Regions from separate parts of the Cryptosporangium aurantiacum genome, predicted to be linked through region 2. Evidence: riboswitches for the same ligand, from Rfam matches in the RefSeq annotation. Region 2 holds a riboswitch; the other holds the start of a gene.

Region 1 (3,400 bases), on a different contig from region 2:
CGCCCCCGACGAGATGCCGAGCACGTACGGGTCGGCGAGCGGATTGCGCAGCAGCGCCTGCATCACCGCACCGCACATCGCCAGGCCCGCGCCGCACACCGCGGCGAGCAGGGTGCGCGGCAGCCGCAGGTCCCACACGATCGCGTCCCGGATCCGCGACCGGCCCGACGGCCGCCCACCCAGGTGATCGGTGACCACCGCGACGACGTCCCGCACCGACAGGTCGGCCGGACCGATCGTGATCGCGACCGCGATCGACGTCACGAGGACGCCGATCCCGGCCACCCAGAAACCGAACCGGGACAACTACTTCTGCGCCCAGACCACGTAGTCGTCCAGCAGCTGCCACACGGTCCCGGTCGCACCGAAACCGGCCTGACGCAGCGCGGCGAGCCGGAAGTCCACGGTGGTCGCCGGAGCCGAGGTCCGCGCGCCGTACCGGCGGTCCCGCTCGGCGACGTGCGGGCTGAGGGCCGGGTGGGCGCGCGCGGCGTCCCACCACGTCGCCCAGTCCTCCGCGCCGGCGGCGAACGCCACCTGCTGGGTCCGCTCGTCGTGGGCCAGCGCCACCTTCTGCAGCACCGGATCGCGGTCGTCGAACCGGAAGTGGTCGCCGTCGAGCAGCACGCCACCCGGCGTGAGCAGCGCGTGCACCCGGGCGTAGAGCCGCAGCAGCTCGTCCGGTGCCAGCCAGTGCAGCGCGGTGGTGGAGACCGCGGCCGACAGGGCGCCCAGGCCGTCAGTCCAGTGCGGGTCGAGCAGATCCACGTCGACGACGGTGACCCGCTCGCCGTACTCGGACAGCGTCTTCCTGGCGAGCGCCAGCAGCACCGGGTCGTAGTCCAGGGCGACGACGCGAGCCCGCGGGAACCGCTCGAGGACCCGGCGGGTCAGCGAACCGGGGCCGCAGCCGAGGTCGACGATCGTGGCGTCGCCGCCGACGGTCAGCTCCAGCACGTCGAGCATCGCGGTGAAGCGCTGTTCGCGGCCGGCGATGTACGCGGCCTGCTGGGCGTCCCAGCGCCGGACCAGGTCGTGCAGGTCTGCAGTCATGATGTGTACCCGAGTTTCGTGAGGCCGGCGCTGACCTTCTCCACGGCCTGCACGGTGCGGATACCGGGGTCCATGTCCGAGCCGGAGAGGATGACGTAGCGCTTGTTCTTCACCGCGGTGAGCTTGCGGGCGACCGGGTCGGACTCGAGGAACTCGATCTTCGCCGCCGCGCTGTCCCCGTCGTCGCCGCGGGTGAGGTCGGCGAGGACGAGCACGGTCGGGTCGCGGTCGAGGATGCTCTCCCAGCTGGTCTCCGGCCACAGCTGGGTGCTGTCGGCGAACGCGTTCTTCGCGCCGACCGCGCCGGTCACCAGGCCCGGGGTGCCGCAGCAGCCGGCGATGTACGGCGTCTTCGTGCCGGAGTACCACCAGGCCAGCGTGGTGTTCCTGGCGTCGACGGCCTTCGCGGCGGTGGCCATCCGCTGCGTCAGCGACGTCACCAGCGCGTCGCCGCGCTGCCGGACGTCGAACAGCGTCGCGAGGTCGTCGATCTCCCGGTACAGGTCGTCGATCGTCAGCGCCCGGCTCTGGACGGCGTCCTGCCCGGTGCATTCGCTGGACGACAGGTACGTGGGGATCTTCACCGCGTCGAACTTCGCGCGGTCGGCAACGCCCTCGGGCGTGTAGGTGTACGCGAACGTCGTGTAGACGAAGTCCGGTTCCTCCTCCAGCAGCCGCTCGAACGACGGGAAGTCCTTCGCGATCCGCGGCACGGTCTCGTTCGCGGCGGCCAGGTTCGGCAGCACCGGGTCGCTCCAGGACGCCGTGCCGGCCATCCGGTCCTGAACGCCGAGCGAGAGCAGCAGCTCCGAGGCCGGTTGGCTGATCGACACCGCGTTCTCGATCGGCCGGTCGACGCTCACCTGGCGTCCGCAGTTCGCGACGCTGAGCGGGTAGCCGGGGTCGGCGGCGGACGCGGATCCGGTGTCCTGACCGCAGGACGCAAGCAGCAGCAGGCTCGCGGCAGCCGCGAGCCCATGACGTGACGACATGGGTTCCTCAAAGATCGCGGGCCCGATCGCGAGGCCCGTTGCCGATCCGGCGTCCGGGGCGGACGCCGGTCGCCAGCAGGTCTTCGGACTCGGGTTCGTCCGGCCGCGGCGCCTTCCCAGACCCATCGGTCCAGTGGCCAGTGCCGCGGCCGTCCCCCTCACCGCTGCGCGTCAGCCCCGGAATCGCACCGGGTTCCCTGACCCACTTCGTGGGTTGACTGGCGTCGTGACGATAACAGCCGGGCCGGTCAGGCCCGGCCGCGGATCAGGTACTGCAGCTGCACCTCGTGGTTCGGGGCGACGCCGAGCCGTTGGTCCAGTTCGAGCAGCGCGGTCAGCGGGACGATCTCGACGCCACGGAGCCCGGCCTCCGCCAGCACGTCCGCGGTCTGCTGGATCGACGACGCGGCGGCCAGCGGCAACGCGTCGCGGACCGACGTGTCGTACCAGCGGCCGAAGTTCTCCCCGGAGGCATCGAGCCCGTTCGGGAACCACGTGCTGTCGACGACCGCGAGCGTTCCGCCCGGACGCAGCAGCCGGATCCAGTTCGCTACCGCGATTGCCGGCTCGCGGAGCGTCCACATAACGTACCGGTTGACGACGGCGGCGAAGCTGCCGTCGGGGAAGTCAGGGGCGACCGCGTCGCCCCGCCGGAACACCGGCGGGTTCGGCAGGCCGTCGGCGTGCCTGCGGGCGCGGTCCAGCATGCCCTCGGCCAGATCGATGCCGGTGACGCGGTGGCCCAGACTTGCCAGCGTCAGCGCGACGTGGCCGCTGCCGGTGCCGACGTCGAGCACGTCGGTGGGCGCGGGCGGCAGAGCGTCGGCCCAGATCCGCGCCCAGACCGCGGCGTCGGCCGCGAGCCGGTCGGGTTGCTGCTGGTAGTCGTCGTAGGCGGGGGCGCGTTCGGTCCAGTACTGGTTGATGCGGTCCTGCACGCTCACGCGGGCGCCCTTTCGTCGGCGGGGTGGAACAGGAGGTGGAGGTGGCCGTCGAGTTCGATCCGGCGGATCCCGATGCCGTAGACCGGCTGCAGGACGTCCGGGTCGAGGACGTCGCGCGTCGGGCCGGTCGCGACCACGCCGCCGCCGTCGCCGAGGAGGACGAGGTCGTCGCAGTAGCGGGCGGCCAGGTTGAGGTCGTGGAGCACGACGATCGCGCACGTGCCGAGGTCGCGGACGAGCTGCAGGATCTCGTGCTGGTAGCGGATGTCGAGGTGGTTGGTCGGCTCGTCGAGCAGCAGGTGGGTGGCCTGCTGCGTCAACGCGCGGGCGATGAGGACGCGTTGCCGCTCGCCGCCGGAGAGGGCCGCGAACGGGCGGGCGCCGAGGCGCGTGGCGCCGACACGTTCCAGA
Region 2 (3,400 bases):
CGCGCCGGCCCTCGCCGAGCTGGCGGCCCGGCACGCCCAGGGCAGCCTCGACGTGCGGGTGCGGTGCGAGGGCGCCGAGGGGCTGTCCCCGCAGCTGGCGACCGCGGTCTACGGCATCGTGGTGGAGGCCGTGATGAACGTGGCGCGGCACGCCGAGGCGTCCCGCTGCGACGTCGAGGTGACGATCGACGCGCAGTCCGTCCGGCTCGTCGTCGAAGACGACGGAACGGGTTTCCGGGCGGACGCGGTCGCCGGCGTCGGGACCCGCTCGATGCGGGAGCGCGCCGAGGAGCAGGGCGGTGCGTTCGAGATCGGTCCGGCCGCGAACGACGGGACGCGGGTGGCCGCGGTGCTTCCGCTGTGATCCGGGTCGCGGTCGTCGACGACCATCCGGTGTTCCGCCTCGGGATGGTGGCGCTGCTCGCCAGCCTCGACGCGGTGGACGTGGTGGCGCAGGCGGCCTCCCGGGAGGAAGCGTTGGCGACGATCGGGCCGGACGTCGACGTCGTGATCATGGACCTCCACCTCGGCGACGACTCCGGCACCGAGACGACCAGGGAACTCGTGCGACGGATGCCGGACGTGCGGGTCCTGGTCGTGACGATGCTCGAGGACGACGAGTCGGTGGTCGCGTCGGTCCGCGCCGGGGCTCGGGGTTACCTGCTGAAGGGCGCGACGCCGGCGGAGGTCGAGCGGGCGGTGCGTGCGGTGGCGAACGGCGAGGTGATCCTCGGACCGCAGGTGGCCGCGCGGGCGATGACGTACCTGTCCGGCGCGCGCACGGCCGGGCCGCTGCCGTTCCCGGAGCTCACCGACCGCGAGCGGGAAGTCCTGGACCTGGTCGCCCGCGGCTACGACAACACGACGATCTCGCGCCGGTTGGTGTTGAGCCCGAAGACCGTGCGGAACCACGTGGCCAACGTGCTGACGAAGCTCGGCGTCCCGAACCGCTCGGAGGCGCTGTTGCTGGCCAGGGATCGCGGGCTGGGCGCGGCGACCTGAGGTGTTACTCCTCTGAGCTGGGGTAACCCGGAGTAACGGGTTCCCGGCGCTGGGGGTGCCAGATGTTCTTCACCGACCGGACGGAAGCAGGACGGGCGTTGGCCGCTGCGGTGGCCGAGCACCTGACTGCGCACGGCGGTGCGCACCACGTGCCGCTGGTGCTCGGGCTGCCGCGCGGCGGTGTCCCGATCGCGCGGACGGTGGCCGCTGCGGTCCACGGTGAGCTGGACGTCGTCGTCGCGCGGAAGATCGGGGTGCCGTGGCATCGGGAGCTCGGCGTCGGCGCGGTCACCGTCGACGGCCCGGCGCTGTTCGACCAGGCCCTGCTCGGGCAGGTCGGCCTGCGGCTGGAGGACCTGGACGCGGACGTGGAGCGCGAACGGGCCGAGGCGCGCCGCCGCACCGAGCGGTACCGGGGCGGACGGCCGGCGCCGGTGATCGCGGGGCGGACCGTCGTGGTGGTCGACGACGGGCTCGCGACCGGAGCCACCGCACGCGCGGCGCTGCGGCGGGTCCGCGCCGAGAACCCCGCGCACCTCGTTTTCGCGGCCCCCGTGTGCGCGCCCCAGGCGGTGGCGATGCTCGGCACCGAGGCCGACGCCGTGGTCTGCGTCAGCGCGCCGCCGGAGTTCCGCGCGGTCGGGTTCCACTACCGCGACTTCCCGCAGCTCACCGACGAGCAGGTGGAGCAGGAGCTGCACGCCGCCCGCCAAGACAGCGCCGCACTCCGCCTCTGAGGGAGCACGACAACAGAGGGTGGTCCCGGCATCCGTCCGGACCACCATCTGTGGTCGTGGGTGACGCGCGTCTCGCGGGGTGGGCGCCCTTTGACGGCGGGGCGGACCGTGAGTCAGAGTTACCCGCGAGCGGAGGGCAGGAAGACCGGTGAGAATCCGGCGCGGTCCCGCCACTGTTACCGGGGAGCCGACCTCACCCAACGGTCACGGCCGGACACGGCTGGAAGGCCGAGGACACGCGTCGATCCGGGAGCCAGGACACTGTGTCCGCTCCCTGCGAGCCTGCTCGCAGGACACCCACACGCGGGCGTGGACACCCGCGGGAAGGACCCTGGCATGCCCTCGTGCGTGACCGGCGGGTGACACCGCCGTACCCGTTCTCCGCAGTCGTCGGACTCGACGACCTGCGCCTGGCGTTGACGCTCAACGCCATCTCGCCCGCCATCGGCGGCGTCCTGGCCCGGGGTGAGAAGGGCACCGCAAAATCGACCGTGGTGCGTGCGCTGCACGCGCTGCTGCCCCCGATCACCGTCGTCGCCGGGTGCCGATTCGCCTGCGACCCGGCCGCCCCCGACCCGCAGTGCCCGGATGGTCCGCACGGCGACGTGCTCCCCGAAGCCCGGGCGGCGCGGCTCGTGGAGCTGCCCGTCGGCGCCACCGAGGACCGTCTCGTTGGCGCCCTCGACCTGGAGCGCGCGCTCACCGAGGGCGTCCGCGCCTACCAGCCGGGTCTGCTCGCGGCCGCGCACCGTGGCGTCCTGTACGTGGACGAGGTGAACCTGCTCGCCGACCACCTCGTCGACACGCTCCTCGACGCGGCGGGCATGGGCCGCGCCTACGTCGAGCGTGACGGCGTCTCGGTGCGGCACGCGGCGCGGTTCCTGCTGGTCGGCACGATGAACCCGGAAGAGGGTGAGCTGCGGCCGCAGCTGCTCGACCGGTTCGGGCTGACCGTCGAGGTGACCGCGAGCCGGAATCCCGCCGAGCGGGCCGATGTGGTCCGGCGGCGGCTGGCCTACGAGGCCGACCCGGAGGGGTTCGCGGCCCGCTGGGCCGCGGAGGACGCCTCGCTGGCGGCCCGGATCGTCGAGGCCCGCACCCGATTGGCGGACGTCGTCCTGAGCGACGCCGCCCTGCGGCGGATCACCGCGGTGTGCGCCGCTTTTGACGTGGATGGGCTCCGGGCGGACCTGGTCACCGCGCGGACCGCGGTCGCGCTGGCGGCGTGGCACGGGCGGGATCACGTCACCGACGACGACATCCGGCGCGCCGCCGAGCTCGCGCTGCCGCACCGCCGCCGCCGGAACCCGTTCGACGCGCCCGGGCTCGATCAGGACAAGCTCGACCAGGCGCTGCGGGACGCCGCCGAGAACGATCCCGACGAGGACCCCGACGGCCCCGATGGCGGCGGTCCCGGCGACGGCGGCCCGGATGGCCCTGACGACGGTGGCCCTGACGACGGTGGCCCCGGCGGAGCCGACGGCCCGGACGGTGGCACCGAGCGGAACGACCCGACCGCGGACGCACCGGGAACCCCGTCGGGTACACCGCCGGGCACTCCGGACGGCGGCGGGCCCGACGTACCGGCCGGGCCGGTTCCGGCCGGCCGGCCGTCGGCCGATGGTGCGGCTGACGCACCGCGGCTACCCGGGCCGTCCCCG

Evidence for each region. A riboswitch is a leader RNA that binds a small molecule or an ion and turns the genes downstream of it on or off. The one in region 2 is predicted to bind cobalamin.
Region 1: another riboswitch for cobalamin. It lies ahead of BUB75_RS35865 (ABC transporter substrate-binding protein); the one in region 2 lies ahead of BUB75_RS16090 (putative cobaltochelatase).

What each region holds. Positions count from the first base shown of each region.
Region 1 is NZ_FRCS01000017.1:3,596-6,995, reverse strand. It holds gene BUB75_RS35875 (FecCD family ABC transporter permease) at 1-306, opposite strand, end outside; gene BUB75_RS35870 (class I SAM-dependent methyltransferase) at 307-1,053, opposite strand; gene BUB75_RS35865 (ABC transporter substrate-binding protein) at 1,050-2,045, opposite strand; cobalamin riboswitch at 2,103-2,283, opposite strand; gene BUB75_RS35860 (class I SAM-dependent methyltransferase) at 2,294-2,989, opposite strand; gene BUB75_RS35855 (ABC transporter ATP-binding protein) at 2,986-3,400, opposite strand, start outside.
Region 2 is NZ_FRCS01000004.1:366,849-370,248, reverse strand. It holds gene BUB75_RS16105 (sensor histidine kinase) at 1-364, shown strand, start outside; gene BUB75_RS16100 (response regulator) at 361-1,002, shown strand; gene BUB75_RS16095 (phosphoribosyltransferase) at 1,065-1,739, shown strand; cobalamin riboswitch at 1,877-2,003, shown strand; gene BUB75_RS16090 (putative cobaltochelatase) at 2,084-3,400, shown strand, end outside.